DNA from 3 places in the Kitasatospora sp. NPDC085895 genome. Region 2 is predicted to be linked to each of the others. Evidence: riboswitches for the same ligand, from Rfam matches in the RefSeq annotation. Region 2 holds a riboswitch; each other region holds the start of a gene.
What was found. A riboswitch is a leader RNA that binds a small molecule or an ion and turns the genes downstream of it on or off. The one in region 2 is predicted to bind S-adenosylmethionine.

Region 1 (10,229 bases), on a different contig from region 2:
GCCGCCGGCAGCGCCGACTCCTACGACCTGCAGGTGGAATGGGCCACCCGGGTGACCTGGAGCGGCGAGTACGTGCACGCCGCCCCCTGGTCGGTCGGCTCCCAGGGCAAGGCCAACGTCAGCCACGGCTGCACCGGGATGAGCACGGAGAACGCCAAGTGGTTCTTCGACAACACCCGGGTCGGCGACATCGTCCAGGTCGTCAACAGCCTCGGCCACGAGATGGAGCCGTTCGGCAACGGCTACGGCGACTGGAACATCAGCTGGACGGACTACGTGAAGCACTCGGCGACGGGTGCCCGGGTCTCCACCGCGGGCAGCGCCGACACGGCCGTCCAGGCCTCCGGGGACATGCAGCCCCAGCCCTGACACCCCTCTGGGCCTCAGCCGCGGTAGACCGCCTGCAGGGCCGTGTGAGCGGCCGCCAGGGCCTCGTCGCGGCCGAGGCCCAGGCGGTGCACCCGCTCCGCGAACTCGGCGGCCGCGGCGGCGGCCAGCCGGTGGGCGCTGTCCCCGGTGGCGGCGATCGTGGTGCCGCGCCGGCCGTGGGTCTCCACCACCCCGTCGGCCTCCAGCTCGCGGTAGGCGCGGGCGACGGTGTTCGCCGCCAGCCCCAGCTCCTCGGCCAGCGCCCGGACGGTGGGGAGCTTCAGGCCCACGGGCAGCTCGCCGCTGCGGGCGCGCTCCGCGATCTGGCTCCGCACCTGCTCGTACGGGGGAGTGGCGGCGGTGTGATCGATGGTCAGCTGCACGGGCCCATTGTGGCAGGGCCCGGCAGGGCCGGCCCGGGTCCGGCCCGGGTCCGGCCCGGGTGCGGAAAGGCCGAGGGCCCCTGCCGGTTCGGCAGGGGCCCTCGGGCTGTGGCGATCTCTACGGGATCAGTGGTGGCCGTGGCCGCTGGTGATCTCGTGGTGCTCCTCGGCGGTCGGCTTGGCGATCTGGCCGCCCTCGCCGTAGAAGGCCTCGGAGAGCTTGGCGCGGGTCTTCGCGATCCGGCCGGCCTTGCGGGCCACGCCGTTCTCGTCGACCTCGGCCGGCAGCTCCAGCGGCTGCGGCTGCTCGTGCGCGGTGAGCTTGTACAGCTTGTCCTGCGGCAGCTGCTCGTGGATCTCGACGAACTCACCGTGCGGCAGGCGCTTGATGATGCCGCTCTCGCGGCCGTGCAGCACCTTGTCCTTGTCGCGGCGCTGCAGACCCAGGCACCACCGCTTGGTGATGAAGAAGGTCAGCACCGGGACGACGAAGAAGCCGACACGGACGAAGTAGGTGATCGAGTTGATCGACAGGTGCAGGTGCGTCGCCAGCAGGTCGTTGCCACCGCCGATGAGCAGCAGCACGTACAGGCTGATCCAGGCCGCGCCGAAGCCGGTGCGGACCGGGGCGTTGCGCGGGCGGTCGGCGATGTGGTGCTCGCGCTTGTCGCCGGTGACCCAGGCCTCGATGAACGGGTAGACCCAGATGGCCATCAGGACCAGCGGGAAGACCATCAGCGGGATGAACACGCCCAGGTTCAGGGTGTGGCCCCAGGCGCGGATCTCCCAGCCCGGCATGACGCGGATCAGGCCCTCGGAGAAGCCCATGTACCAGTCCGGCTGGGCGTCGGTGGACACCTGGTCGGGGCGGTACGGGCCGTACGCCCAGATCGGGTTGACGGTCGCGATCGCCGAGGCGGCCGCGATGACGCCGAACACCAGGAAGAAGAAGCCACCGGCCTTGGCCATGTAGACCGGCATCAGCGGCATGCCGACGACGTTCTTCTCGGTGCGGCCGGGGCCCGCGAACTGGGTGTGCTTGTGGTAGAAGACCAGGATCAGGTGGGCCACCAGCAGGCCCAGCATGATGCCCGGGATCAGCAGCACGTGGATGGTGAAGAACCGCGGCACGATGTCGGTGCCGGGGAACTGACCGCCGTACAGGAAGAACTGCAGGTACGTGCCGACCAGCGGCACCGCCAGGATCGCGCCCTCCATGAAGCGGATACCGGTACCGGACAGCAGGTCGTCCGGGAGCGAGTAGCCCATGAAGCCGTCGAACATGCCGAGGAAGAGCAGACCGGCGCCGAAGAGCCAGTTGATCTCGCGCGGCTTGCGGAACGCGCCGGTGAAGAAGACGCGCATCATGTGCACCAGCATCGCGGCGACGAAGACGATCGCCGCCCAGTGGTGGATCTGGCGGATCAGCAGACCGCCGCGCACCTCGAAGCTGATGTCCATGGTCGAGGCGTACGCCTCGGACATCCGGATGCCGTTGAGCGGGGCGTACGAACCGTGGTAGACGGTCTCGGCCATGCTCGGCTTGAAGAACAGCGTCAGGTAGACGCCGGTCAGGATGATGATGATGAAGGTGTAGAGGCAGATCTCGCCCAGCATGAAGGACCAGTGGTCCGGGAAGATCTTGCGCAGGTTGGACTTGGCGAGGGTGTAGATACCCAGCCGTCCGTCCGTCCAGTCAGCGGCCGCCTCGAACTTGTTCGCAGGCTTGGCACGGGTGCTGGCCGGCTTGGATGCGCCGGAGTTGGCGTTGCTCGCGGTGCTCACGGCCGCTCCCAGTAGCTCGGGCCGACGGGCTCCTGGAAGTCGCCGGTGGCGACCAGGAAGCCCTTCTCGTCAGTGGTGATCTTCAGCTGCGGCAGCGGGTGGCCGGCCGGGCCGAAGATGACGCGCGCGCCGTCCGCCAGGTCGAAGGTCGACTGGTGGCAGGGGCAGAGCGCGTGGTGGGTCTGCTGCTCGTACAGGCTGATCGGGCAGCCGACGTGGGTGCAGATCTTCGAGTAGGCCAGGATGCCCTCGAAGCCGAGGTCCGCGGACTTCTGGTCCTTCAGGTCCTCCGGAGCGATCCGGATGATCATCAGGGCGTCCTTGGCGATCTGCTCCTGGAAGAACTCCTGGTCCTCCTCCAGGCCCTCGGGCTTGGCGAAGGTCAGCGAGCCGGTGACGATGTCCTCGGGCTTCATCGGCTCGTTGGTGTTCATGTTGATCAGCTTGAGGGGCTTGGCCGGGGTGGCCACCTCCCAGCCGGTGTGCGCCAGCTTGTCCTCGGGCAGCGGGCCCAGGTCGCGCAGCAGCACCACGCCGGACAGCGGCACCAGGGCCATCGAGCCGATCAGGGTGTTGCGGAGCATCTTGCGGCGGCCGAAGCCGGACTCCGCGGCGCCCGTCCTGAACTGCTCGATGACGTCGGCACGCAGCTCGTCGTCGGCCTCGATCGGGTGGCGCTCGGCCGGGATCTCGTGGTCCGACATCAGGGTGCGCGCCCAGTGGACGGCGCCCGCGCCGATGCAGAAGAGCGCCACACCGAGGGTCATGCCGAGCGCGAAGTTCAGCGCGCTGACGTGGCCCAGCGGGAAGATGTAGACGATCTTGTCGATGTCGATGGCCACGTACGAGGCGATGAAGCCCACGGTGGCGAGCATCGAGACGATGAACAGCAGGGAGACCTGCCGCTCCGCGCGCTTGGCGGCGCGCTCGTCGATGTCGGTCCGGCGCGGCTCGTGGGCCGGCAGACCGGGGTCGGCGAACGGGTCGCCGTGGACGGCGACCTCGTGCCCTTCGGAGCCGTGCGACTCCGGCAGCTTCTCGTCAGACATCTCGTGGCTCATGACTTCTTGGCCTTGGTGGTGTGGGCGGCGACCCAGATCGCGGTCACGATGAGCGCACCGAGGGCGAAGATCCAGCCGAACAGGCCCTCGGTCACCGGACCGAGGCTGCCCAGGGACAGGCCGCCGGGGCTGGGCTCGTCGTTGGTGTGGCTGACGAAGGCCACGATCTGCTTCTTCTGCTCCTCCGGCATGGTGGTGTCGGGGAACGACGGCATGTTCTGCGGGCCGGTCTGCATGGCCTCGTAGATGTGCTTCGGGGAGGTGTTCTCCAGCGTCGGGGCGTACTTGCCCTTCGTCAGGGCACCGCCCTTGCCCGCGAAGTTGTGGCACTGGGCGCAGTTGGTCCGGAAGAGCTCGCCGCCCTTGGCCACGTCGTTCGGGTTCGTCGAGGTGTACTGCTCCTTGGTCGGAGCGACCGGGCCGGGGCCGAGCGAGGCCACGTAGGCGGCCAGCTGGTCGATCTGCGCCTGGGAGTAGACGACCTTCTTGGAGGGCACCTGGGCGCCGCTCTGCTGGGCCGGCATGCGACCGGTGCCGACCTGGAAGTCGACCGCGGCGGAACCCACGCCCACCAGGCTCGGGCCGTCGGAGCTGCCCTGGCCGTCGAGGCCGTGGCAGGAGGAGCAGCCCACGGCGAAGAGCTTCTTGCCCTCTTCGATCGCGAGCGACTGCGCGGAGGTGTCGGCCTGCGCCTTCTCGGCGGGCGCGAACGCGGCGTACAGCCCCCCGGTGGCCGCCAGGGCGAGAAGTAGGACGACCAGCGCCGCCAGTGGGTGGCGCCGTCGTGCGGAGAGCTTTTTCACGGATTAACCCCGGTGTCAGGATCTGGTCGGCTGGGTGGCTGCGCCCGTGGGACCGGTCTGCTCGGGGCCGGTACCCGGGTCGGGGCGGACTGGTCGGCGGGGCTCCCGCGCGGGGCGGGTGCTCTCCGGCCGGCGGCCAGCGACCTGATCAGCCTTTACTTGATCAGGTAGATGGTCGCGAACAGGCCGATCCACACGACGTCGACGAAGTGCCAGTAGTACGACACCACGATCGCGGCGGTGGCCTGCTCGTGCGTGAACCGCCTGGCGGCGTACGTCCGCCCCAGGACCAGCAGGAAGGCGATCAGACCACCCGTCACGTGCAGGCCGTGGAAGCCGGTGGTCAGGTAGAACACCGTGCCGTACGGGTCGGAGGACAGCGACAGGCCGTCCACCTTGACCAGCTCGGTGTACTCGAAGATCTGGCCGCCGATGAAGATCGCGCCCATCACGAAGGTGATCGTGAACCACGAGCGGAGCTTCTTCACGTCACCGCGCTCGGCGGCGAACACGCCGAGCTGGCAGGTGAGGGAGGAGAGCACCAGGATCGTGGTGTTCACCGAGGAGAACGGCACGTTGAGGGCGTCCGCCTTCTCCGTCCAGAACTCCGATCCCATGACCGAGCGGAGCGTGAAGTACATCGCGAACAGGGCCGCGAAGAACATCAGCTCGGAGCTCAGCCAGACGATGGTTCCGACGCTGACCAGGTTCGGCCTGTTGACCGCTCCGTGCGCGTGTCCGGTTTCTGTTGCTGTTGCTGTCGCCACGACGGACATTATGTCGGTCCCTTATTCCGTCTTCACGCCGGGGGGTGCTCCTCGGAGTGTCCGGTGCGTGCGGTACGCCCCCCTGGCGCTGGCCTGCGCGGACGTCCGGCGCTGCTCCGCCCGGGTGTCCGTTTTCTGACGGTTGTTCGGGGTGGGCGAGGCGGAGTACCCCGCGCGGGTGAGATTCGGGCGCGGCGGCTTGAGGGAGATCGCGTCAGGGACTCACCGGGAGGGCCCCGCCGGAGTAGCATCCGGAGGTGAACGTGGTCCGGGTCACACTGGGCCGTTCGGAGCGGCACATATAAGAGGACGAGCACCCGGGAGCAGGGCCCATGGCGCACACGACCGACGAGACGCTCACCGTTCTCGTCTACAGCGACGACCGCAACACCCGCGAGCAGGTCACCCTGGCCCTGGGCCGCCGGCCCGCCGCGGACCTGCCCGCCGTCGAGTACCTGGAGTGCGCCACCACCCCGGCGGTGCTCCGCGCCCTGGAGCGCGGCGGCGTGGACCTCTGCGTGCTGGACGGCGAGGCCGTCCCCGCCGGCGGCCTCGGCCTCACCCGCCAGCTCAAGGACGAGATCTACGGCTGCCCGCCGGTGCTCGTCCTGATCGGCCGGCCGCAGGACTCCTGGCTCGCCGCCTGGAGCCGCGCCGACGCCGCCATCGCGCAGCCGGTCGACCCGGTCGCCCTCGCCGAGGCCGCCGCCACCCTGCTCCGCGCCCGGATCGCCAAGCGGACGCCCGCCCGCCGCTGACCGGGCCTCCGGCACCACCCGTCTCACCAGGAGAGAAGGGGCGGCGGGATCGGCACGGCCGCCCGCCGCCGCTCGCTAGGCTGACTCCGTCCCTTGTATCGGCGCACTACCGATGAGAGCTGGAGTCGGCCATGGTGAACGTGAACCCTGCGAACGGCGGCAAGGACCCCGTGCAGGTGGTCCGCACCTGGCCCGACGTCCTGACGGCACTGTTGCGCGGCGAGGACCTCGCGGAGGCGGACACCGCCTGGGCGATGGACCAGATCATGAGCGGCGAGGCCTCGCCCGTGCAGGTCGCCGGCTTCATGGTCGCGCTGCGCGCCAAGGGCGAGACGGTCGAGGAGATCGCCGGCCTGGTCGACGCGATGTACGCGCACGCCGAGCCGCTGCACATCCCCGGCCCGGCCGTGGACATCGTCGGCACCGGCGGCGACCGCGCGAAGACCGTCAACATCTCCACCATGTCGGCGATCGTCGCGGCCGCGGCCGGCGCCAAGGTCGTCAAGCACGGCAACCGGGCCTCCTCCTCCGCGTCCGGCTCCTCCGACGTGCTGCAGAAGCTCGGCATCAGCCTCGACCTCGGCGCCCGGCGGGTCGCCGAGGTGGCCGAGGAGGTCGGCCTGACCTTCTGCTTCGCGGCGAAGTTCCACCCCGCGATGCGGCACGCGGCGACCGCGCGGGCCGGGCTCGGCGTGCCCACCGCCTTCAACATCCTCGGCCCGCTGACCAACCCGGCCCGGGTCACCTCGCACGCCGTCGGCTGCTTCGACACCCGGCTCGCCGGACTGATCGCCGGCGTCTTCGCCCGGCGCGGCGCCACCGCACTGGTCTTCCGCGGCGACGACGGCCTGGACGAACTGACCGTCTGCACCACCTCGCACGTGTGGATCGTCAAGGACGGCACCGTCACCGAGACGGACTTCGACCCGCGGGACGTCGGGATCGAACTGGCCGGGATCGAGGCCCTCCGCGGGGCCGACGCCGAGCACAACGCGGCCGTCGCACGGCGGCTGTTCGCCGGTGAGCGCGGCCCGGTGCGGGACGCCGTCCTGCTCAACACGGCCGCCGCGCTGGCGGTGCTCGACCTCACCGACGCACCGCTCGCCGAGCAGCTCGCCGCAGGGATCGAGCGGGCGGCCGCGGCCGTCGACTCCGGCGCGGCGGAGGCGACGCTCAAGCGCTGGGCCGAGGCGACGAACAAGTAGCGGGCCGCCGGCGAGCCGCACGGGGCGCACGGGGGCATCCGGCCGAGGGCCGGTCCCCCGCGCGCCCCGTCGTGCTTGACCCGTCGCACAGCGGTCACCTAGAGTCCTGCGCAGGTCATGAGTGGCAGCGTCAAGCCCCAGCTTGCTGTCCGGCAACCCTCCGTCCGTGGCGGGGTGCCCTGGGTGAGGACCGGGCCGTGCGGAGAACCGTCCGCGTGGCAAGCGCGGACTTCCGGCGATGCATCCCCGGGGTCCCCACCCCGTGAAGGAGTGCATCCTCATGTCGCTTTCCACCGACCTCTGCGCCCCGCTCGCCGTCCTCGGCCACGACGTCCGGGTGCCGCTCGCCACCGGTGAGAAGGTCGGCTACGCCGCACTCGACTACGCCGCCAGCGCCCCCGCCCTGCAGCGGGTCTGGGACGACGTCGCCGCCTACGCCCCCTACTACGGCAGCGTCCACCGCGGCGCCGGCTACCTCTCGCAGCTCTCCACCGACCTGTTCGAGCAGAGCCGCCGCACCGTCGCCGACTTCCTCGACCTGCGCGAGGGCGACCAGGTGGTGTTCACCCGCGCCACCACCGACTCGCTCAACCTGCTCGCCGGGGCCCTCCCCGCCGGCACCCGGGTGTTCGCCTTCGAGACCGAGCACCACGCCTCCCTGCTGCCCTGGCGCCACGCCGGTCTGACGGTCGAGTACCTGCGCGCCCCGCGCTCGCACGCCGAGGCCGTCGCCGCCCTGGACGCCGCCCTCGCCGCCGGATCCCCGGACGGCCCGCGCCTGCTGTGCGTCACCGGCGCCTCCAACGTCACCGGCGAACTGTGGCCGATCGCCGAACTCACCGGGACCGCCCACCGGCACGGCGCCCGGGTGGTGCTGGACGCCGCCCAGCTCGCCCCGCACCACCGCCTGTCGGTCCGTGAACTCGACGTCGACTGGGTCGCGTTCTCCGGCCACAAGCTCTACGCGCCGTTCGGCGCCGGGGTGCTCGCCGGCCGCAGCGACTGGCTTGACGCCGCCGAGCCCTACCTGGCGGGCGGCGGCGCCAGCCGCACCGTCGCCCGGGAGGCCGACGGCTCGGTGGCCGTCGAGTGGCACACCGGCCCGGCCCGCCACGAGGCGGGCTCGCCCAACGTGATCGGCGCCTACGCCATCGCCTCCGCCTGCCGGGCGCTCACCGAGGCCGGGTTCGACGCCCTGGAGGCCCGCGAGCAGGCGCTCGTCGAGCGGCTCACCGCCGGGCTGGCCGGGATCCCCGAGGTCAGGGTGCTCAACCTGTTCGGCGAGCGGTCCGCCCGGGTGGGCGTGCTCTCCTTCGTCGTCCGCGGCTGGAACAGCTCGCACTTCTCGGCGGCGCTCTCCGCCGAGTACGGCATCGGCGTCCGCGACGGCCTGTTCTGCGCGCACCCGCTGGTGCGGACGCTGCTCGGCGGGGAGGAGGCGGCGCCGTCCGCGTGCGGCGCGCCGGAGCCGTCGCTGCCGGGGGAGCGGAGCCTCAACGCGATCCGGGTCAGCTTCGGCGCGGGCACCCCGGAGGAGCACGTGGACCGCTTCCTGGCCGCCGTCCGCGAGCTCGTCACCGACGGCGCCCGCTGGTCCTACCGCAACGAGGGCGGCCGCTGCGTCGCGGACACCGACCGCGCGGCCTGAGACGTTCGGGGTGCGCACTCAGGGGCGCGTGGGGGGTGCACCTACTCGTCGAGGCCGAGGGCGAAGGCGGCTTCCAGGTCGTGCTGGGAGTAGGTGCGGAAGGCGATCTGGGTCTCGGTGTGCTCGACGCCCGGGACCTTGTTGACCTGACCGGGGATCACCTCGGCGAGGTCCTCGTGCTGCCGGACGCGGACCATCGCCACCAGGTCGTAGCTGCCGGTCACCGAGTAGACCTCGCTGACGCCCTCGATCGCGGCGATCGCCTCGGCGATCTCGGGGATCCGGTCGACGCTGGTCTTGATGAGGACGATCGCGGTGATCACTCTTCGGCTCCTGTGTGTGGGGTTCCGCCCAGCGTATCCGCCGTCAGGCGGCGCGTCTGCCCTGTCCGGGGCCGCACCGGGCGCGCGAGCAGCCACCCCGCGCTGAAGCCGATCACGTGCACCAGGTAGGCCACGCCCGGCACCGCCGGGCCCACCGGCCACCACTGCAGGGCGAACCACAGGCCGAGCACCAGCCAGGCCGGGAACCGCAGCGGCAGGAAGAACAGCACCGGCACCAGCGCGGTGACCCGGGCCCGCGGATAGCACCGCAGGTACCCGCCGAGCACCCCGGCGATCGCCCCCGAGGCGCCGACCAGCGCCCGCACCGACTCCGTGGAGTCCGACTCCGCCAGTGCCCAGCCGTACGTCGCCAGGTAGCCGATGCCCAGATAGAAGAGGAGGAAGCGCAGCCGTCCGAGGCGCTCCTCCACGTCCGGGCCGAAGACGTAGAGGAAGAGCAGGTTGCCCACCAGGTGCAGCCAGCCCGCGTGGACGAACAGCGAGCTGAGCACCGACAGGAAGGGGATCTTGTGCGGGGTGGGAGGGACGGTGCAGCCCGGCACCGCCGGGGGCAGCGCCGCCAGCCGGCCGGCGTCCAGCGGCCGGTTGGCGAGCAGCTCCGCGGGGACGGCCCCCCAGTGCTGCTCGAAGCGCTGCTCCGCGCAGACGCGGGCGTTGCCGGTGCCGTACCGCGGATTGAGGCCGAAGCTCGGGCCGGCCAGCAGGACGAGGGCGCTCAGCGCGATCAGCGCGTAGGTGACGACCGGCGTGCGCGCCGGCGCGGCGGCGTCCCGGCCCGCCGTTGCGCGCACGGGGGCGGGGACGGGGGCGGGGACGGCCATGACAGCGAGCATTCCTCGGTGCACCCGCGGTGACACCGCCCGGTGCTGCAAGCGGGTGACCTGTCCGCCCTTCAGGACCGGTGACCGCCGGAAGAGCCGCAGGCAATAGGCTTGGAGGACCGGACCCGGACCATCCGAGAGGACCTCCGATGACCATCGCCGCCCCCACCGCCGAGACCCGCTGGCGCTGCACGCTCTGCGGGAACCTCACCCGCTTCGACGTGACGCGCTCGGCCCGGGTGGTGGAGTACCTGCACTTCGACCTCGGCGGCGAGTCCAAGGTGG
Region 2 (10,229 bases):
GTACAGCTGCCCGAGGGTCTCGCCCGCCATCGCGGGCACCAGCGCCAGGACGACGGCGACCGGCAGGACGCGGCCGCGGTAGGCGGCCGCCAGGCCGAGCGCGATCAGCGCCGCGGAGAGCAGCGGCGGCAGCAGGAACGCCTCCGGTCCGCTGTGCAGGAGCGGGCTGAACTCGGAGTACAGCTCCAGAGAGGCGGCGGCGAGGACCGCGGCACCGAGCATGCGGCGCACGGACGGCCGGGGCAGCAGGTCGGGCGGCGCGGCCAGCAGCAGGGCGGACCAGATCAGCGGCGGCAGCAGGGTCGCCCCCAGCCACACGACCGTGGCGGCGTCGAACCGGGGGTAGGCCGGGCTCAGCACGTGGCCGATCCGCAGGTACGCCAGCCCGGCGACGCCGAGGACCACCGGCAGCACCAGGAGCCGGGCGGCGGCCCACCGGCCGGCGAGGCCCGCGGCGGCGGCCGCGAGCTGGCCGACGGCGACGAGCAGGAACAGCCACCTGTCGTCGCCGGGCACGGGCGCCCCCCACCTGTTCTCCAGCACCAGCATCAGGAAGTCGGGGACGGCCGTCCCGATCCCCGCCGCGAGGACCAGCGGTGCGGCGGTGGCCAGTAAACGCCCGCCGGGCGCGGCCGAGGTGAGCCCCGTCCGCAGCCGCAGTCCGTACCCGGCTATGCCGGCCAGTTCGCGGGCGGCGGCGAGGCGCCCGGCGCCGGCCGTGGTGTCCGCGTAGACGGCGGCGAGTTCGGGGCCGCGCTCCGTGCGGTAGGCGGCGGGATACAGCCGCATCGCGGCGGTGAACGGACGTGTCGTCACGCGAAGGCCCCCCTGACCCTCGGGTTCGGCTTCGGACCGGCGGCGGCCATCCGGCGCTCCGCCTCGGCCGCCACGGCGCGCAGCCGCGCGGCCTCGGCGGCCAGCACCTGTCGGCCGGCACCGGTGAGCGCGTAGCTGCGGCGGGCCCGGCCGTCCACCACCTCCTCGCGGTCGACCTCGATCAGCCCCTGCTGGAGCAGCCGGTCGAGGGCGCCGTAGAGGGTGCCGGTGCGCATCCGGACCCGGCCGCCGGAGATGGCGTCGATCTCCTGGATCAGGGCGTAGCCGTGCCGCGGCGCGTCCGCCAGCGCGGTGAGCAGGAGCAACGTGGGCTCCTGCATGCTTCGTTCCGTCATGTCGACTACATATACCGGTCACCGACATATGGTGTCCGGCGGACCGTCGAATCCGGTCCGGAGCAGAATGGACGTCATGACCGATGCGCTGCTCGACCGTTGGAACGAACTGCTGCGCCGCTGCGGGGCGGCGGTGGACCCGGAGCCGTACGGGCGGGACCTGCTGACCCGCTGGTCGGAGCCGCAGCGCAAGTACCACACGGTGGAGCACCTGGCCGCCGTCCTCGGCCACGTGGACACGCTGGCCGAGCGGGCGCAGGACGCCGACGCGGTGCGGCTGGCCGCCTGGTTCCACGACGCGGTCTACCGCCCGGACCGCTCGGAGAACGAGGAGCGCAGCGCCCGACTGGCCGTCCGGGCACTGCGCGAGGCCGGGCTGGCCGAGGACCTGGTCGCCGAGACGGCCCGGCTGGTGCGGCTGACGGCGGGTCACGGCTGTGAGCCGGGCGACCGGAACGGCGAGGTGCTCTGCGACGCCGACCTCGCGGTCCTCGGCTCCGGCCCGGAGCGGTACGCGGCCTACACGGCGGCGGTGCGCGAGGAGTACGCCTTCGTCCCCGAGGAGGCCTTCCGGGCCGGGCGGGCGGCGATCCTGCGGCAGCTGCTGGAGCTGCCCGCGCTCTACCGCACGCCCGAGGCGCTGGCCCGGTTCGACGCCGCCGCCCGGGCCAACCTCGCGGCGGAGCTCAGGAGCCTGGAGAGCTGACCTTGCGGCGGCGCAGGCCGGCCGCGGTGAGCCGGGCGACCAGCTCCTTGCTGCCGACCGGCTCGGCGCCGAGCGCGACGGCCTGCTCGTACCGGTCGGCCGGGATGTCGTAGTGGTCGCGCTCGAACCCGCGCGCGGGCACGCCGAGGCGCGCGGCGAAGTCGTGCAGTTCTTCGAGGCTGACGTCGCTCACCAGGTGCGACCAGTACCTGCCGTGGCCGGGCCAGGTCGGCGGGTCCACCAGGATCACGAGAGCTCCCCGACCGCAGCCACCACCACGCCGCGCTTGCCGCACACCCAGCGCGGGTCGGGGCCGAGTTCCGGCTCCACGCTCAGTGCGTGCGGGTCGTCGTCCTCGGCGGCGCAGGCCGCGCACAGCGGCCAGCGCCCGTACGCCTCCAGCAGGGCGTCCTGGACGTCCTGGGCGACCAGCCCGAGGACGAACCCGGTGCCGTCGGGCCACTGCTCCAGCCACCACCGCCGGTGCGTCACCGCCTCCTCCACCAGGGACACCACCGCCGCGTCCGCCACGTCCCGGGCGGTCAGGTCGGCGAGGATCAGCGCACGGGCGCCGTGCAGGGCGGCTTCGATCTCAGGACTGGCCATCCGCCCATTCTCCCGCAGCTCACTTGTCGGCCGGGAAGCCCTCCGTCGCCAACGCGATCGCGAACGGTTCGGGCAGCTCGACCGGCTGCCCGAACGGCGTGCGGACACCCCGCTGGTACCGCCCCTGGTCCGGCTCGGAGAACAGGGTGACCGTCGGCCCCTCCTCGTCGAACCGGTCGACCAGCAGGAAGAGCGGGACGGGGGCGTGGCCGTACGCCCAGAGCTTCTTCGTGCGGTCCAGCCGGGCGGTGCGCTTCGAGGTGATCTCCACCGCCATCAGCAGGCCGGCCGCGTCGATCGACGCCTCCTGCGCCACCAGGCGTGTCTTGTCCACCACCACCAGATCGGGCACGTACAGCTTCTCCAGCGGAACGATCTCCGTCCCCAGGGTCTGGTAGACGCCCACCTCGCGCGGCAGGCATTCGAGCAGCGCCCGGTGAACCTCACCGGCAATCACGTTGTGGCCCACGTTGGGCGGCGGCACCAAGCGGATCTCCCCCTCGTCGATCTCCGCGCGCCAGCCCTCGGGGACGTCCAGCTCCAGCCAGGTGTTCAGCAGGTAGTCCCACTGACGCCCCGGCTCGACCGACATCGAAGTCACCGCCGACCTCCTGTCTCCCGTTCGACGCTCGTGGTCGTCACCGTACGGATCGTCCGAGGTGCCCCATCCGGTCATGGGCCCAGCGTCCCACGGAGGAGTGAGTGGCGGGGGGAATGCCGCGAGGGCGGCCTCCCGTGTGGGGAGACCGCCCTCGCGGAGCGTTCCGGGCTTGCCGATCCTCGGGAGGATCAGAAGTCCATGTCACCGCCCGGCATGCCGCCGCCGGCGGCCGCGGAGGCCTTCTCCGGCTTGTCGGCGATGACGGCCTCGGTGGTGAGGAAGAGCGCCGCGATGGAGGCGGCGTTCTGCAGCGCGGAGCGGGTGACCTTGGCCGGGTCGATGATGCCCGCGGCGATGAGGTCGACGTACTCGTTGCTGGCGGCGTTCAGGCCGTGGCCGGCGGGGAGGTTGCGCACCTTCTCCACCACGACGCCGCCCTCGAGGCCGGCGTTGGTCGCGATCTGCTTGATCGGGGCCTCGAGCGCCACGCGGACGATGTTGGCACCGGTGGCCTCGTCGCCCTCCAGCTCCAGCTTGTCGAAGGCGACACCGGCCTGCAGCAGCGCGACGCCACCACCGGCGACGATGCCCTCCTCGACGGCGGCCTTCGCGTTGCGGACGGCGTCCTCGATGCGGTGCTTGCGCTCCTTGAGCTCCACCTCGGTGGCCGCGCCGGCCTTGATGACGGCCACGCCGCCGGCCAGCTTGGCGAGGCGCTCCTGGAGCTTCTCGCGGTCGTAGTCCGAGTCGCTGTTCTCGATCTCGGCGCGGATCTGGTTCACGCGACCGGCGACCTGCTCGCTGTCGCCGCCACCGTCGACGATGGTGGTCTCGTCCTTGGTGATGACCACCTTGCGGGCGGTGCCCAGCAGGTCGAGGCCCGCGTTCTCCAGCTTGAGGCCGACCTCCTCGGAGATGACCGTGCCGCCGGTGAGGATGGCGATGTCGCCGAGCATGGCCTTGCGGCGGTCGCCGAAGCCCGGGGCCTTGACGGCGACGGACTTGAAGGTGCCGCGGATCTTGTTCACGACCAGGGTCGACAGGGCCTCGCCCTCGACGTCCTCGGCGATGATGACGAGCGGCTTGCCGCTCTGCATGACCTTCTCGAGCAGCGGGAGGAGGTCCTTGACCGAGGAGATCTTGGAGTTGGCGATGAGGATGTACGGGTCCTCGAAGCTGGTCTCCATGCGCTCCAGGTCGGTGGCGAAGTACGCGGAGATGTAGCCCTTGTCGAAGCGCATGCCCTCGGTGAGCTCGAGCTCCAGGCCGAAGGTGTTGCTCTCCTCGACGGTGATGACGCCTTCCTTGCCGACCTTGTCCATCGCCTCGGCGATGAGCTCGCCGATCTGGGTGTCGGCGGCCGAGATGGAGGCGGTGGAGGCGATCTGCTCCTTGGTCTCCACGTCCTTGGCCTGGGCGAGCAGCTGGTCGGAGACGGCCGTGACGGCCTTCTCGATGCCGCGCTTCAGGGCCATCGGGTTGGCGCCGGCGGCGACGTTGCGCAGACCCTCGCGGACGAGCGCCTGGGCGAGCACGGTGGCGGTGGTGGTGCCGTCACCCGCGACGTCGTCGGTCTTCTTGGCGACCTCCTTGACGAGCTCCGCGCCGATCTTCTCGTACGGGTCCTCGAGCTCGATCTCCTTGGCGATGGAGACACCGTCGTTGGTGATCGTGGGGGCGCCCCACTTCTTCTCAAGGACGACGTTGCGGCCCTTGGGGCCGAGCGTGACCTTGACGGCGTCGGCAAGCTGGTTCATGCCGCGCTCAAGGCCGCGGCGAGCTTCCTCATCAAAAGCGATGATCTTGGCCATCTGAAGTGGTCCTCCGGGACACGGTCGACTGCTCGGACCAGAGGTGCCCGCGACGGACGGCCCTGTGAGCGGGGGTCCTTTCCCCTACCGCTCGCCGGGGCCTCACCGACCCGGTCCGCTTGTCACTCTCAAGCTGTGAGTGCTAACGCCAATGATTAGCACTCGCCGGTGGCGAGTGCAAGCCCGTTCGCCGTGTCCCGTGGCGCGGCCGCACCGGTTCCGGACACGGCACAGGCCCGTACGACGTGTCGTACGGGCCTGTCGCGAAGAATCGCCGACCAGCTCGTGACGAGCCGAGGGCTCCGCAGGTTTCGAAGGTCAGCCCGCGGCGGCACGAACCATGTCCGCCTGCGGCCCCTTCTGCCCCTGGGAGATCTCGAACTCGACCCGCTGGCCCTCTTCGAGGGTGCGGTAGCCGTCCATCTGGATCGCGCTGTAGTGGACGAACACGTCCGCACCACCGTCGACCGCGATGAAGCCGTAGCCCTTCTCCGCGTTGAACCACTTGACGGTGCCCTGAGCCATTCCGAACTCCCCTTGTGCTGTGCTGGCCATTCACGGGTCCGCAGTCTTTGCGGGCCCAGGTCCGGTGGGCCTGCCCGAGGGAACCCCCCCTGGGCACGGCCCTGCACGCCGCAGACCACCGCCCGAGGCCCTTCGCGGGCCCGGCGGACGGGTGAATGCGTCGACCGCGGCTGAATGTATCCGGACAGGAGCCCTGTGCAACAGGCCCAACTTCGGGGAAATCGGCAGTCATGACAAGGGATATGACGGGATGAAAGCCGCAGATCTCGGCATTTCACGCCGGACATAACGGGCAGAAAACGACATATAGCCGCATGAATTCTGACACTTGCCTGACAGGTTCGTCCCCGCGCCGTCCGCGGCCCGTCTCAGCGGGCGGACGTCCCCGCGACCGGTTCCGGAGCCTTGCGCACACGATCCGACCGGCCGGGCCGGGGCGTGCAATTCCGGGTATTGGCGCTGATCAGGGCGGGCGGCGCGGAGGGGAGTACTGCCACCGCCCCGAACTCTACTCCCCGTCAGGCGGTCGAATTGCACCCGGCACGACGAGAGCCGCCGCCGGGACCGGAAAATCGCGTTCCGGTCCCGGCGGCGGCTCTCCGCGGGAAGAATGCGGGGCTCAGCAGCCGCCGGCCACCGCGGGGATGATCGACACCGTGGCGCCGTCCTTGATCGCGGTCTCCAGGCCCTCGGCGAAGCGGACGTCGTCGTCGTTCACGTAGACGTTCACGAACCGACGGAGCTTGCCGGCGTCGTCCAGGATGCGCGCGGAGATGCCGGTGTGGTTCTGCTCCAGGTCCGCGACGACGGCGGCCAGGGTGTCGCCCTCGGCGGTGACCTCGGCCGCACCGCCGGTGTAGGTGCGCAGGATGGTCGGGATGCGGACGGTGGCGCTCATGGGTGCTCCTTGGCGGAAGGGGTGGGCTGCTCAGGCGAGGCCGGCGGCGCGGAAGGACTCCAGCGTCGGGCGGATGGTGGCGGTCAGTCCGGCGTCGGCGACCGCGTCGAGGGTCTTCAGGCCGTCACCGGTGTTGATGGCGACGGTCTCCTTCGACGGGTCCAACTGCCCGGTCTCGACCAACTTCTTGAGGACGCCGACGGTCACGCCGCCCGCGGTCTCCGCGAAGATGCCCTCGGTGCGCGCCAGCAGCTTGATGGCGGCCACCACCTCGGCGTCGGTGACGTCCTCGACCGCGCCGCCGGTGCGGCGGGCGATGTCGAGCACGTACGGGCCGTCGGCCGGGTTGCCGATCGCCAGCGACTTGGCGATGGTGTTCGGCTTCACCGGCCGGATCACGTCGTGGCCGGCCTTGAAGGCGGCGGACACCGGGGAGCAGCCCTCGGCCTGGGCTCCGAAGACCTTGTACGGCCGGTCCTCGACCAGGCCGAGCCTGATCAGCTCCTGCAGGCCCTTGTCGATCTTGGTGAGCTGGGAGCCCGAGGCGATCGGGATCACGATCTGCTCCGGCAGCCGCCAGCCGAGCTGCTCGCAGATCTCGTAGGCCAGCGTCTTGGAGCCCTCGCCGTAGTACGGGCGGAGGTTGACGTTGACGAAGCCCCAGCCCTCGCCGGCCGGGTCGCCGATCAGCTCGGAGCAGAAGCGGTTCACGTCGTCGTAGTTGCCGTCGATGCCGACCAGGGCGCCGCCGTACACGCCGGCCATGACGATCTTGCCCTGCTCCAGGTCGTGCGGGATGAACACGCAGGACTTGAACCCGGCCCGGGCCGCGGCGGCACCGACCGCGCCGGCCAGGTTGCCGGTGGAGGAGCAGGAGAGCGTGGTGAAGTCGAAGGCGCGGGCGGCCTCGATCGCACAGGCCACCACGCGGTCCTTGAAGGAGTGCGTGGGGTTGCCGGAGTCGTCCTTGACATGCAGCTGGGCGGTGAAGCCGAGCTCGCGACCCAGGTTGTCCGCCTTGACCAGCGGGGTCCAGCCGGGGTTGAGGTTGGGCTTGCCGGCCACGTCGGCGGGCACCGGCAGGAGCGGGGCGTAGCGCCAGATGCTGGCCGGACCGGCCTCGATGCGCTTGCGGAGCTCCGCGGCGTCGTAGCCGCCGAAGTCGTAGGCGATCTCCAGCGGGCCGAAGCACTCCAGGCACGCGAAGCTCGGGCCGAGCGGGAAGCGGGTGCCGCACTCGCGACAGGAAAGCGCTGCGGCCGGACCGAGGTCGACGGTGGCAGCGGATGCAGGGGTAGCGGTAGCCATGGTGGCGGAGGCCTCTCTCCTCATCTTCCCCGCGGCGCGGTTGCGCCACAGGCCGGAATTGGCACCTGTCCCGCGGGGGGCCTGCGACCGCCGCTGCGAGAAGGTTGCCGGGACGTCGACGGGCCGTTCCCTCAGTCCCTCTGGATGAGCTCTGTGAAGTTGTGTGTTGTTCACTGCGGTGACCCCGGCGTGCGAAGGCTCGACCGCAGTACGAAGACTGTATCCGAAGGCCCCGGCGCCGAAAGGCGGCGTCCGATCCGCGAGATGGAAGTTACGAGGAGCGAGACCGTGACCGAGCAGCCCCGTCCCGACGTCCTCCCCGAGGTCGCGTCCTGGCTGCGTCGCCGCTCCTGGGCGGCGGCGGACTACCCGGTGGAGCGGCTGCTCGCCGCCAAGCGGGCGGCGGGGAGCGCCGGAACGGTCAGCGTGGTGCTGCCCGCCCTCGACGAGGAACCCACCGTCGGGGAGATCGTCACCACCGTCCGCCGCGAGTTGATGGGACGTCACCCGCTGGTCGACGAGCTGGTGGTGGTGGACTCCGGCTCGGTCGACCGGACGGCCGAGACCGCCCGGTCGGCGGGCGCCCGGGTGGTCCACCGGGACGACATCCTGCCCCGGCTGCCGGCCGCCCCCGGCAAGGGCGAGGTGCTCTGGCGGTCGCTGCTGGCGACCTCCGGCGCGATCGTCTGCTTCGTCGACGCCGACCTGCGCGAGTTCGACCCGGCCTTCGTCACCGGGATCGTCGGCCCGCTGCTCACCGACCCCGCGCTGCAGCTGGTCAAGGCGATGTACGACCGGCCGCTGGAGACCGCGGGCGCGGTGGTGCCGGCCGGCGGCGGGCGGGTCACCGAGCTCGTCGCCCGGCCGCTGATCAACCTGCACTGGCCGCAGCTGTCCGGCTTCGTCCAGCCGCTCGGCGGCGAGTACGCGGCCCGCCGCACCCTGTTGGAACGGCTGCCCTTCCCGACCGGGTACGGGGTGGAGCTCGGCCTGCTGGTGGACGCCCTGGAGGAGGTCGGGCTGGACGCGTTGGCCCAGGTCGACGTGGGTGTCCGGCACCACCGCCACCAGGACGGCCAGGCCCTCGGGCGGATGGCCGCCACGATCTACCGGACGGCCCTGGAACGGCTCGACCGCACCCACCGGCTGAAGGCCGGCGAGGACCTCGTGCACCCGCTGCTCACCCAGTTCAGCCGCGACACGGGCACCCGGGGCTTCACCGCCCACACCCACGAGGTGACCGCACTGGAGCGCCCGCCGATGCGCACGGTGCCGGAGTACACCGCGCGCTGAGCGGGGCCCGCGGGGCCGCCGAATGGTTTGCCGGACCGGTCGCGCGGCAAGCTAGGGGATATGGCCGATCTCGCGTTCGAACGTACGCAGCAGTCCGGCGCCGCCCCCGTCCTGGTGGCCTCGAACCGCGGCCCGGTGTCCTTCAGCAGCGGGGACGACGGCGCGCTCACCCTGAAGAGAGGCGGCGGCGGCCTGGTGTCCGGGCTCTCCGCGATCGACGACCCCTCGGCGGTCTGGGTCTGCGCCGCCCTCGGCGACGCCGACCGGACGGCCGCCCGGCAGGCGCCGGACGGCCGGCTCGACCTCGCCGGCCACGACGTCGGCGGACAGGCCGTCCGGATGCTGGACATCGAGCCCGGCACCTTCGCCCGCGCCTACAACGGCATCGCCAACTCCACCCTGTGGTTCGTCCACCACCTGCTGTACGACACCCCGGTCTCGCCGGTCTTCGACGACCGGTTCCGCCGCGAGTGGGAGTCCTACACCGCGTACAACACCGCCTTCGCCGAGGCGCTCGCCGCCGAGGCCGCCCCGGGTGCCGCCGTGCTGGTGCAGGACTACCACCTCTCGCTCGCCCCGGCGCTGCTCCGCACGCTCCGCCCGGACCTGCGGATCGGGCACTTCTCGCACACCCCGTGGGCCCCGCCCGAGTACTACCGGCTGCTGCCCGACGACGTCGCCGCCGAGGTGCTCACCGGCATCCTCGGGGCCGACCGGGCCGGCTTCCTCACCGAACGCTGGGCGCTCGCCTTCGCCGACTGCTGCGAGGCCGTGCTCGGCGCCGAGGTGGACCGCGCGGCCCGCACCGTCACCCACGCCGGGCGCACCACCCGGCTCGGCGTGCACGGGCTCGGCGCCGACGCCGACTTCCTGCGCGAACGCGCGCACCGGCCGGACGTGGACGCCCGGCTGGCCGCCCTCCGCGAGGCGGTGGGCGACCGGAGGACGATCGTGCGGGTCGACCGCACCGAGCTCAGCAAGAACATCGTCCGCGGTCTGCTCGCCTACCGGCACCTGCTGCGCAGCCGCCCCGAGTGGCTTGACCGGGTGGTGCACATCGCCTTCGCCTACCCGTCCCGGCACGACCTGCCCGAGTACCGGGAGTACACCGCGGCGGTGCAGCGGATCGCCCGCGAGATCAACGACGAGTTCGCCACCCCCGACTGGCAGCCGCTGATCCTGCACGTCAACGACGACTTCCCGCGGTCGCTGGCCGCCTACCGGCTGGCCGACGTCGCCCTGGTCAACCCGATCCGGGACGGCATGAACCTGGTCGCCAAGGAGGTCCCGGTGGTCTCCGACGCGGGCT
Region 3 (10,229 bases), on a different contig from region 2:
CGCCACTACGTCGAGGTCTTCGACCTGCGCCGCCGAAGCAGCCTCTACCTGACCTACTACCTGCACGGCGACACCCGCCGCCGGGGCACCGCCCTGCTCGCCCTCGCCCAGCGCTACCGCGCCGCCGGCTGGGAGGCCGACGCCGCCGAACTCCCGGACCACCTCCCGGTCGTCCTCGAATTCGCCGCCCTCGAAGGCCCGGGCGCGGGCGAGGCGCCGCTGCGCCAGCACCGGCGCGGACTCGAACTGATCCGGCACTCGCTGGCCGACGCCGGCTCCCCCTACCGGCACCTGTTCGCCGCGCTCCTCACCCTCCTCCCGCCGCCCACCGCCGCCGACCTCGCGGCGGTCGCGGAACTCGCCGCCGCGGGCCCGCCCGCCGAGGAGGTCGGCCTCGACCCGTACGGCGGCGGCCTGTTCGCGCCGCCGCAGACGTTCGTCCCGCCGGAGCCGGCCCCTTCGACACTGATCCCGCTCCTGCCGACCAGGACCAAGGAGGGCCACCGATGAGCCCCGCAGGCACCCCCCTCGCCGCACCGGCCACCGGCGCCGACCTGCTGCTGTGGGTCGCCTTCCCCTACATCTGCCTCGCCGTCTTCGCGGTCGGGCACGTCTGGCGCTACCGGCAGGACCAGTTCGGCTGGACCTCGCGCACCAGCCAGCTGCTGGAGCACCGCTGGCTGCGCTGGGGCAGCCCGCTGTTCCACCTGGGCGCCTTCGCGGTGATCGGCGGCCACGTCGTGGGCCTGGCCGTCCCGGCCTCGTGGACGGAGGCGGCCGGGATCTCCGAGCACGCCTACCACCTGACGGCCGTCTCGCTCGGCACGGTCGCCGGAACGGCCATGATCACCGGGCTCGGCATGCTGAGCGCCCGCAGACTGCTGAACCGTCGGATCCGCATCGTCACCGACCGCAGCGACGAACTGCTCTTCCCGCTGCTGTCGGCGACCGTCCTGCTCGGCTTCGCCGCCACCGCGGTGCACAACGTCGTCGGCGGCGGCTACGACTACCGCTCCACCGTCTCGATCTGGTTCCGCGGGGTGTTCGCCCTCCACCCCCGGCCCGAGGCGATGGCCGGCGCCCCGCTGCTGTTCCAGCTGCACGCGCTCTCGGCCTGCCTGCTCTTCGCGGCCTGGCCGTTCACCCGGCTGGTGCACGTGTGGAGCGCCCCCGTCGGCTACCTCGTCCGCCCCTACCTGGTCTACCGCCGACGCCCCGCCCCGACCGGCGGTGCCCGGTGAACCGCCCGACGCTGCGCACCCGCGCCGAACACGGCGCCGCGGCCGGGGCCATGACGTGGGAAGCGGCGCGCGAGGCCGCCCGGGACAGCGCCGGGCAACCGCTGCCCGCCGTCGTCCGGGCCCTCCCCGAGGCGCTCGGCCACACGCTCGCCGAGCCGCTGACCGCCCTCACCGACCTGCCGCCGTTCGACACCTCAGCGATGGACGGATGGGCGGTGGCCGGGACGGGACCGTGGCGGCTGCGCGACGGCGGCGTCCTCGCGGGCGGCGCCGAGGCCGGGCCGCTCGACCACGGCACCGCCGTACCCGTCGCCACCGGCGCCCGGCTGCCGTCCGGTGCGACGTCCGTGCTGCGCCGCGAGCACGGGCGGGCGACGGCACCCGACGGCGTCCTGTACTGGCGGACACCGGAGCCGGCGGCACCGGGCCGCGACGTCCGGCCGCGCGGCCAGGAGTGCCGCCGGGGCGACCTGCTGCTGGCGGCGGGCACCACCGTCACCCCGGCCGTGCTGGGCCTGACGGCGGCCGCCGGGTACGACCGGCTGACCGTCCACCGCCGTCTGACCGTGGAACTGCTGGTGCTCGGAGACGAGTTGCTGACCTCCGGCCTCCCGCGGGGCGGCCGGGTGCGTGACGCCCTCGGCCCGCTGCTGCCGCCCCTGCTGCGGAGTGCGGGCGCCGAGGTGACCGGGATCCGGCGGGTGGCGGACGACGCCGGGCCGCTGGGCGCCGCCCTGCGCAGCTCGACGGCCGACGTCGTGGTCACCACCGGCAGCACCGCGGCCGGGCCGGTGGACTTCCTGCACCACGCACTCGGCGGGCCGGGCGCCCGGCTGCCGGTCGACTCCGTCGCGGTGCGGCCCGGGCACCCGATGCTGCTCGCCGAACTGCCGCCCGCCGCCGACGGGAGGGCCCGCCTCCTGGTCGGCCTGCCCGGCAACCCGCTCGCCGCGGTGGCCGGAGCGGTGACCCTCGCCCTGCCGCTGCTCCGACGGCTGGCGGGCCGGCCGGACCCGTCCCGCCGGGTCGTCGCCGCCGCCGACCTGCCGGGCTGCGCACGGGACACCCGGCTGCTGCCGGTGGCGTTCACCGGGGGCGGCGCGGTGCCGATCGGGTTCGACGGGCCGGCGATGCTCCGCGGTCTGGCGCTCGCCGACGCCCTCGCGGTGGTGCCGCCGGGCGGGGTCGCCGACGGCACCGCCGTCGAGGTCCTGGAGCTGACCGGCCACTGACCGGCCGCACCCGGTGTCGGTTCTTCCGGAACACCGTCACCGCGAGGCCGGCGCAGGAGGTGTCGCCGGTGGCGGAGGCCGCGCCGTCGCGGTCGAGGACCTTCGTCCACGTCCCCCGGCGGCAGGCCCACGTCGTAGGTGCTGCCGGTGGGGTTGTGGACGACGACGGTGTCGTGGCTCGTGGGCGCCGCGGCGTCGGAGCCGATGCGGCCGACCACCACGGAGCCGTCCACCTGGGCGGTCATCTGGTTGTGGACGGCGTCCCAGCCGGTGAGGCGCAGCGCTGGTGCGGCCTTCCGGAGCGCGACGGCGTCCCGGTAGTAGCGGAACACGGCCGCGTCGGCGGTCTTGTCGCCCCAGTGGATCGCGTTCACCGGGTCGGAGGCGTCGTAGGAGTTCTCCGCCGTGGTGTAGTCGCCCCCGACGACCTTGGAGCGGAGGAACTCGTCGCCTTCGGCGATGACCGGGATCCCCTGGGAGGTGAGCACCATGCCGACGGCGAACCGGTCGATCCGGCCGGCCGTTCCGGCTGCGCCGCCGCGCGCCCCGGAGTAGGTGATCTTGTCGTAGAGGTTCAGGTTGTCGTGGATCGAGGCGTAGTTCATGGTCTGCTCGGGGTCGTGGGCGAACGCCGGGCTCCACAGGTCGGACAGGACGGCGGTGCTCTTCGCGTCCGTCGGTGAGCCGCGCATGCCGAAGGCGATGGCACCGGGGTTGCCCGAACCGCCCATGTAGGCCATGACGTCGTCGTCCGTGCCGCCCCGGATCGCGTCCCGGTAGACGCCGTTGAAGACGCCGACGTGCGCCGGCGCGAGGGCCGGGACGGTGCCGTAGCGCACCTTCCGGGCCTCCTGCGGGTCGGCCGCGGCGCCCCGTACAGCAGGAGGTTGCGGTCCGGGTAGGTGGTGTCGAGGTAGCTCGCCCAGGCGGAGACGCTGCTGTAGCGGTGCACCCCGGCGAGGTCGAAGCGGAATCCGTCGACGTCGTAGTCGCGGACCCAGTGCTCCAGCGAGTCCCGGATCATGCGGCTGACCATCGGGTTGCCGTCGTCGATCGAGTTGCCGGTCGCGGACAGGTCGGTCGGCGTGTAGTACTGCCCGGTGATGCCGCCGAAGACGTTCTTGTCGTAGGGGTGGTTGCAGACCACGTCCATGACCACGCGGATGCCGTTGCGGTGGAATCCGTCGACCATGTCCTTGAACTCCCGGATCCGGTCATCCGGCGCGCTGAACTGGGAGTACTGCTCCTCGGGGACGTTGTAGCCGACCGGGTCGTAGCCCCAGTGGGGCACGGTGCTGCCGAAGTCGAACGAGGGCATCGACTGGACGGTGGTGACGCCCAGTTCCTTGAGGTGGTCGATGCCCGTCCTGGCACCGCCGGCGGTGGTGGTGCCGGTCTGCACCAGGCCGAGGAACTTCCCGCGCTTGGCCGGGTCCACCCGGAGCTCGCGTCGACGGTGAAGTCGCGGACGCTCAACTCGTAGACGACGGAGTCCTCGCGGGCGGCGAGGGCGGGCCGCGGGGCCCGGCTGCCGCCGGTCGGCGCGACCGCGGCGGTGTCGACGACGAGGCCCTGGGTGGTGCCGGGCCTGACCATCTGGGCGTAGGGGTCGCGGACGGCGGTGCCGCGCACGGAGAACCGGTAGGCCTGGTCCTTGAGGTCGCCGCCGACCACGGCCTGGTAGACGGCGGAGTAGCCGCTCACGGTCACCGCGGTCATCGGGTGGCTGGTGCCGCCGACGCTGACGCTGACGTCGGAACTGTCGGGCGACCAGAGCCGGAAGGTGGTGCCGGTGGGGGACTGCCTCCCGGGCGGCCCGGGACGTCGGCGCGGCGGCGTGTGGGGGGCACGTCGCGGCTGTCCCGGGTGAAGGGCGGGTGGGGGTGTGCGGGGGCCGCCGACCGGTGGGACGGGCGATCCCGGCCCGCAGGGGCGGTGGGGTGCGTCGCGCGACCGACGATCCCGCCGTCCTGAGGGCACGTCAAGTCAGGACGCGCGATGTTTCTGCAATTTGCAGCAAGGCCATGCGCTCCGCTCCGCCGCTGACGGACCGGGGCGCGCGGACGGGGGAGGTTTGGCGGCCCGCCCGCGGAATCTTGTATGGTTCCTCGCGAATCATCCAGAGGGGTGGAGGGACCGGCCCTACGAAGCCCCGGCAACTCCCCGGTCGAACCGGCGTCCGAAGTACGCGCCGCGCCGCCCGGGGTCAGTGCCAACTCCGGCCTGCCGCCACTGTGGCGCGGGAAAGATGAGGAGACACGGTGCTCTCTGTGCTGTCCTTCGCCCGGGCGCTTCCCGCCCCGGTCTCTCCGCGTACCCGTCCCGTGCCCGGCGCAGCCACTCGGCCGACTTCTCCGGCCTGTCCTCGCTGACCACCCCCGCTCCCGCGCGGAGCGTCCGTGGGCGGGGCCCCCGCCGCTCACGGGATCTGAGACGGAGTACCCATCATGGAGAACACCAGCGGCGTCGGCGTGCTCGACAAGGTCACCTCGATCCTCGGCACCCTGGAGGCCGGTCCCGCCACCCTGGCCGGACTCGTGGCCGCCACCGGCCTGGCGCGGCCCACCGCCCACCGGCTCGCCGTCGCACTGGAACAGCACCGCCTGGTCGCCCGCGACCTGCAGGGACGGTTCGCCCTCGGCCCCCGGCTCACCGAGCTCTCGGCGGCCGTCGGCGAGGACCGCCTGCTGTCCGCGGCCGGCCCGGTCCTGGCCCACCTGCGCGACCTCACCGGCGAGAGCGCCCAGCTCTACCGCCGGCAGGGTGAGGTCCGGATCTGCGTGGCCGCCGCCGAACGCCTCTCCGGCCTGCGGGACACCGTGCCGGTGGGCATCGCCCTCCCGATGAAGGTCGGCTCCGCCGCGCAGATCCTGCTCGCCTGGGAGGAGCCCGAACGCCTTCACCGCGGCCTGCAGGGCGCCCGTTTCACCGCCACCGCCCTCAGCGGCGTACGGCGCCGCGGCTGGGCCCAGTCCATCGGCGAACGCGAGGCCGGGGTCGCCTCCGTCTCCGCACCCGTGCGTGGTCCGGCCGGCCGGGTCGTCGCCGCCGTCTCCGTCTCCGGGCCGATCGAGCGGCTCACCCGGCACCCCGGCGCCCGGCTCTCCCCGGCCGTCGTCGAGGCCGCCGGCCGGCTCGGCGAAGCCCTGCGCCGGCCCTGACCGGCCCGCCGGGCCGTGCCCGCGGAACACCCGTGGGCCGGCCGCCGGTTCAAGCGTCCGGTTCGCACACCACCGGGTCGGCTGACCGTCCGTCAGTTGGCGTGGGCGTGTGGATCGGGACGAACGCCCACTCCACGCCTCGTCGTTCGGCGCCGCGGCGACCGCCTGCGCCGAACACCGTCCCGACTGCGCGCAGGCCGCCGTGCGCCGGGCGCTCGAACCCGCGCCCGGCCCGCGGGTGCTCGACCTCGGCGCCGGTACCGGCAAGCTGACCGCGGGACTGCTCGCGCCGGGCGCGGAGGTCGTCGCCGTCGAGCCCGACCCGGCGATGCTGGCCGAGCTGCGCCGCTCGCTCCCGGACGTCCGTGCCCTGCGGGGCGGCGCCGAGGCGATCCCGCTGCCGGACGCCTCCGTCGACGCCGTGCCGGCGGGCAACGCCGTGCACTGGTTCGACACGGCCGTCGCGGGCCCCGAGATCGCCAGGGTCCTCGCACCCGGCGGCGTGCTGGCCGGCCTGTGGAACCTGCTGGACGACCGGGTCGACCGGGTCGCCGGACTGGCGCGGACCGCCGGGAGCGCGGCCGTCGGCCCCCGTGACACGCCCGCCGCCTGGCGTGCCGAAACGGCCGCCGTACACCTTCCGAAGGCCGGCGGACCCGCCCGGTTCGGGTCGCCCGAGCAGACCGCGTTCCCGCACGGGCAGCGCCGCACGGCCGACACCCTGGTCGCCTCGCTCGCGACCCGCGCGGGGATGCCGGTCATGCCGGAGCGGGAGCGGGAGGCCGCGCCGGGTCGGATCCGGGCCTTCCTCGCGGGTGAACCGGAGACCGCCCGCGGTGGGTTCACCCTGCCGATGCTGACCGGGGTGCTGCGCAGCCGGAGGCTGTGAGGCCGGTCCCGGCGCTCCGGGCCGCGGCGCTCCCCGCTCGCGGGGCGGCCGCGCGGGTGCGGGGTGTCGTGGCGTGGCCGGATCCGGTTCCCCGTCGCCGGGACCCGTGTCAGCATGCAGTCGGCGAGGTCGACTGACTGAACACGGACAAGAATGGGGGGGCTATTCATGATCACTCGACTCGGGAGGGGTGCCGGCCCGCGGAGGTGGGCGGCGCTGGCCGCCGCCGCACTCTGCGGAGCCGTCGGCGCCGGCACCGTCGGGGCGACCCCGGCCGCGGCGGCCGACCAACGTCACGCGATCTACGCCGTCGCGCACCGGGTCGACGCCCTGGACGGCGTCGACGCCGCACTCGACCACGGCGCCAACGGCATCGAGATCGACGTCTGCGCCTGGTGGAACCCGAACGAATGGCGCGCCCACCACGACTGCTCCTCGGCCGGCGACGCCCGGCTGGGCCCGAGCTTCGACAGCATGATCGACCGGATCGTCGCCGACGCCGGCGCCGGGCGCCGGCCGGCCCTGGTCTGGCTGGACATCAAGGACCCCCACTACTGCGGGGAGCAGCAGAACCGCGGATGCAGCGTCGCCGGACTGCGCGACAAGGCCCAGCGGCTGACGGCCGCCGGCATCCAGGTGCTCTACGGCTTCTACGAGTACCACGGCGGCAGCACCCCGGACGTCGGCGGCCGCGGCTGGAAGGGCCTCGAAGGCGGGCTCGGCCCGCTGGAGGGCATGACGACGACCGGGACCCGCGACCGGGTCCGCGCCGCCTTCGACCGGTCCGGCCCGGCGATCCCGGCCGGCCGCCGGGTGATGGACTACGGCGACAGCGACATCACCAAGGGGTTCGGCAACTGCACCACGTACAACACGTGCGCGGAACTGAAGAAGGGCGCCGCGGACCGCGCCGCCGGACAGCTCGCCGCCACGCTCTCCTGGACGACCACCTACGACGACCCGTGGTACGTCGACAAGCTGCTGGGCGACGCGCGGGTGGACGGCATCATCGCGGGCTACGGCGCCTTCACCGGGGTGCGCGAGTACGACCGGAGCCGGCAGTGCGCCAACGCCGTCAACCTCGTCCGCGACTGGGTGAACCGCCACGGCTCGACCCATCGCATGGCCGACGCCGGTGACCGCATGTTCCGTTAGGGCCCGCCGGAGCCGGAGCCGGAGCCGGAGCCGGAGCCGGGGCCGGGGCCGGGTCGTGCACGCATTCGGTTCGACCCGGCCGTGGTCGGCGCGGTACGGTCGCCTGTCATGCACACCAGGCCCGCCGTGCGGCCCCGGCCGCACCGGTGACGGTCGGTCAGGGCCGGTGCGCACGGGCAGCGATCACGCCCGGCCGACGGGGTGCCACCGGAGTCGACGTTCACCCGGTGGCGGCCCCGCGCCGAGAGGGCGACGGGGGGAAGACGGGGGCGATGGACGCCGAGGAGACCGAGGGCCTGCGCACGGCGGGGCCGATCCGCTCGGCCGGGCAGGGACGCTACGAGATGCAGGCACCGCTCGGGGAGGGCGGCATGGCGTCCGTGCACCGGGCCCGCGACCGGGTGCTGGGACGGACCGTCGCCGTGAAGACGCTCCACCCGGACCTGGCCCGCGACCCGGCCTTCCGCGAGCGGTTCCGCCGCGAGGCCCGGGCGGTCGCGGCGCTCAACCACGTCAACATCGTGGCCGTGCACGACAGCGGCGAGGACACCGGGCCCGACGGCGTGGTGCCGTACATGGTGATGGAGTACGTCCGGGGCCGGTCGGTGCGCGAGCTCGTCCGCGAGGCGGCCGCGGGCCGTGCCGGCGGCACCGTCCCGCTGGACCGTGCGCTGGCCGTGACCTCGGCCGTGCTGGACGCCCTGGAGTGCAGCCACCGCCAGGGGCTCGTCCACCGGGACATCAAACCGGCCAACGTCATGACGACGGACGACGGCACCGTCAAGGTGATGGACTTCGGCATCGCCCGGGCGCTGCAGTCGGACGCCACCGCGATGACCCGTACGGGCACCGTCCTCGGCACACCCCAGTACCTCTCGCCCGAGCAGGCGCAGGGCAGGCCGGCGGACGCCCGCTCCGACCTCTACTCGGTCGGCTGCATGCTCTTCGAACTGGTCACCGGCACCCTGCCGTTCGACGGGGAGTCGGCGATGAGCGTGCTCTACCAGCACGTCCAGCAGCCGCCGCCGGTGCCGTCCTCGATCAACCCGTCGCTGCCGCCGGCCGTCGACGCGGTGGTGGCCCGCGCCCTCGCGAAGGACCCCGCGGGGCGCTACCAGAGCGCCCGTGCCATGGCCGAGGACGTCCGCCGGGCCGCCGCGGGCGGAGCACCGACCCGTCCGCTGCACTCCGCTCCCACGGTGACGGCCGAGCACGTCAGGGCGGAGCACATCGGGGCCGAGGACGACGAGTCCCGGCCCGCCGGGGCCGAGCACGCCGACGCCCGGGACACCGGGGGCGGGGGCGCGGGTGCCGGCGCGGGTACCGGCCCGTCCTGGCCGTTCGCGGCGTTCACCGGTGCCGACGACGCCGCTACGGCCGACGCCCTCGCCGAGGGCGTGCGGTACGTCGCGATCCGGCGGCAGGCGCAGCTGAGGCGCGTGCGCAACGCCAGGATCGTCGGTCTGGCCCTGGTGCCCGTCGTCGCGGTCGTCTGGGCCGTGACCGCGTTCGGTGACCCCTTCGGGTACCGGACCGCCACCCACACCCCGGACCCGCGGGCGACCGGCCCGTACTCCTCGTGCGATCCGCTGGCCTTCGGGGGCGACGGCTTCAGCCCACCCTCGTTCTCGGGCATGTCGCCCGCCGAGGCGCGGGCCTGCGCGGAGATCGCCGGACTGAAGATCGACCAGAAGACCACCACCGGCAGCAAGTACAACAAGGACACCGTCACCCGGCAGGAACCGGGGACCTCCCAGTCGGTGAAGCGGGGCGGCACCGTCACCGTCTGGGTGTCGACGGGCGGCGATCCCCGGGCGACGGGGGACCTCGCCAACTGCGAGGCCGAGGAGCAGCACGGCAAGGTTCCCACCCCCTGGCTCAAGGGCAGGACCCTGAACGCCGCCCGCACCTGCGCGGACATCGCCCACCTCAAGCTGGAGGAGGCCGGCAAGGTCCAGGACCGCCTCACCCCGGCCGGGCAGGTGGCACGCCAGGAACCCGGATCGGAGGACACCACCGTCGGCAGCACCGTCAAGGTCTGGATCTCCACCGGCGGCGACCCCAGGGCCGTCGGCGCCCTCACCGGCTGCGACGGCGCGAGCGGCGACCGGCCCGAAGCACCGGCGCTGGAACACATGACCGTGGCCGACGCCCGCACCTGCGCCGACATCGGCCACTTCAAGCTGCAGGAGCAGAGCGTGCCGGACAAGATCTGGCCGAGCGGCGAGGTCGTCCGCCAGGAGCCGGGCAGCTTCAGCCGGATCGACCCCGGCAGCACCATCAGCATCTGGGTCTCCTCCGGCGCGCCGTGACCGGAGTCCCCCCGCCGGCCGGTGAGCCACGGGTCGGCCCCGCGGACGGCGGGCCGACGGCCGTGCCCGGCGGTCACCTCCTCGCGAGGTCGCCGGAGTAGGCGCCGACGCTGAGGTGGAGGCTGCCGTCGGCGTTGCGCGTGTAGACCTGCTCGTGCGGGTCGGCTGCGCAGCCGGTGAGGATGCTCATCGGGCGGGTCTTGAGGATCAGGCGGTCGGTGCCGACGGAGATCAGGTCG

Region 1: linked by a shared signal. The riboswitch ahead of AB0442_RS10780 (aminotransferase class V-fold PLP-dependent enzyme) and the one ahead of thrC (threonine synthase) in region 2 are both predicted to bind S-adenosylmethionine.
Region 3: linked by a shared signal. The riboswitch ahead of AB0442_RS18380 (IclR family transcriptional regulator) and the one ahead of thrC (threonine synthase) in region 2 are both predicted to bind S-adenosylmethionine.

Annotation. Positions count from the first base shown of each region.
Region 1 is NZ_JBFBJY010000012.1:114,237-124,465, forward strand. Features, by position in the region: gene AB0442_RS10740 (Ig-like domain-containing protein) at 1-369, shown strand, start outside; gene AB0442_RS10745 (GntR family transcriptional regulator) at 384-752, opposite strand; gene AB0442_RS10750 (cytochrome bc complex cytochrome b subunit) at 879-2,537, opposite strand; gene AB0442_RS10755 (Rieske 2Fe-2S domain-containing protein) at 2,534-3,586, opposite strand; gene AB0442_RS10760 (c-type cytochrome) at 3,595-4,401, opposite strand; gene AB0442_RS10765 (heme-copper oxidase subunit III) at 4,557-5,177, opposite strand; gene AB0442_RS10770 (hypothetical protein) at 5,501-5,926, shown strand; gene trpD (anthranilate phosphoribosyltransferase) at 6,058-7,131, shown strand; SAM riboswitch class IV at 7,245-7,362, shown strand; gene AB0442_RS10780 (aminotransferase class V-fold PLP-dependent enzyme) at 7,412-8,779, shown strand; gene AB0442_RS10785 (Lrp/AsnC ligand binding domain-containing protein) at 8,821-9,102, opposite strand; gene AB0442_RS10790 (rhomboid family intramembrane serine protease) at 9,099-9,944, opposite strand; gene AB0442_RS10795 (hypothetical protein) at 10,094-10,229, shown strand, end outside.
Region 2 is NZ_JBFBJY010000010.1:123,045-133,273, forward strand. Features, by position in the region: gene AB0442_RS09260 (hypothetical protein) at 1-816, opposite strand, end outside; gene AB0442_RS09265 (PadR family transcriptional regulator) at 813-1,172, opposite strand; gene AB0442_RS09270 (hypothetical protein) at 1,249-1,878, shown strand; gene AB0442_RS09275 (DUF4031 domain-containing protein) at 1,859-2,128, opposite strand; gene AB0442_RS09280 (hypothetical protein) at 2,125-2,484, opposite strand; gene AB0442_RS09285 (Uma2 family endonuclease) at 2,504-3,076, opposite strand; gene groL (chaperonin GroEL) at 3,274-4,896, opposite strand; gene AB0442_RS09295 (cold-shock protein) at 5,215-5,421, opposite strand; gene AB0442_RS09300 (MoaD/ThiS family protein) at 6,041-6,319, opposite strand; gene thrC (threonine synthase) at 6,350-7,627, opposite strand; SAM riboswitch class I at 7,645-7,778, opposite strand; gene AB0442_RS09310 (glucosyl-3-phosphoglycerate synthase) at 7,916-8,920, shown strand; gene AB0442_RS09315 (trehalose-6-phosphate synthase) at 8,981-10,229, shown strand, end outside.
Region 3 is NZ_JBFBJY010000026.1:18,522-28,750, reverse strand. Features, by position in the region: gene narJ (nitrate reductase molybdenum cofactor assembly chaperone) at 1-510, shown strand, start outside; gene narI (respiratory nitrate reductase subunit gamma) at 507-1,241, shown strand; gene AB0442_RS18395 (molybdopterin molybdotransferase MoeA) at 1,292-2,473, shown strand; gene AB0442_RS18390 (alpha-amylase family glycosyl hydrolase) at 3,075-3,911, opposite strand; partial or broken gene AB0442_RS18385 (hypothetical protein) at 4,085-4,453, opposite strand; SAM riboswitch class I at 4,586-4,728, shown strand; gene AB0442_RS18380 (IclR family transcriptional regulator) at 4,921-5,634, shown strand; gene AB0442_RS18375 (class I SAM-dependent methyltransferase) at 5,744-6,523, shown strand; gene AB0442_RS18370 (phospholipase) at 6,692-7,678, shown strand; gene pknB (Stk1 family PASTA domain-containing Ser/Thr kinase) at 7,951-9,990, shown strand; gene AB0442_RS18360 (protein kinase) at 10,064-10,229, opposite strand, start outside.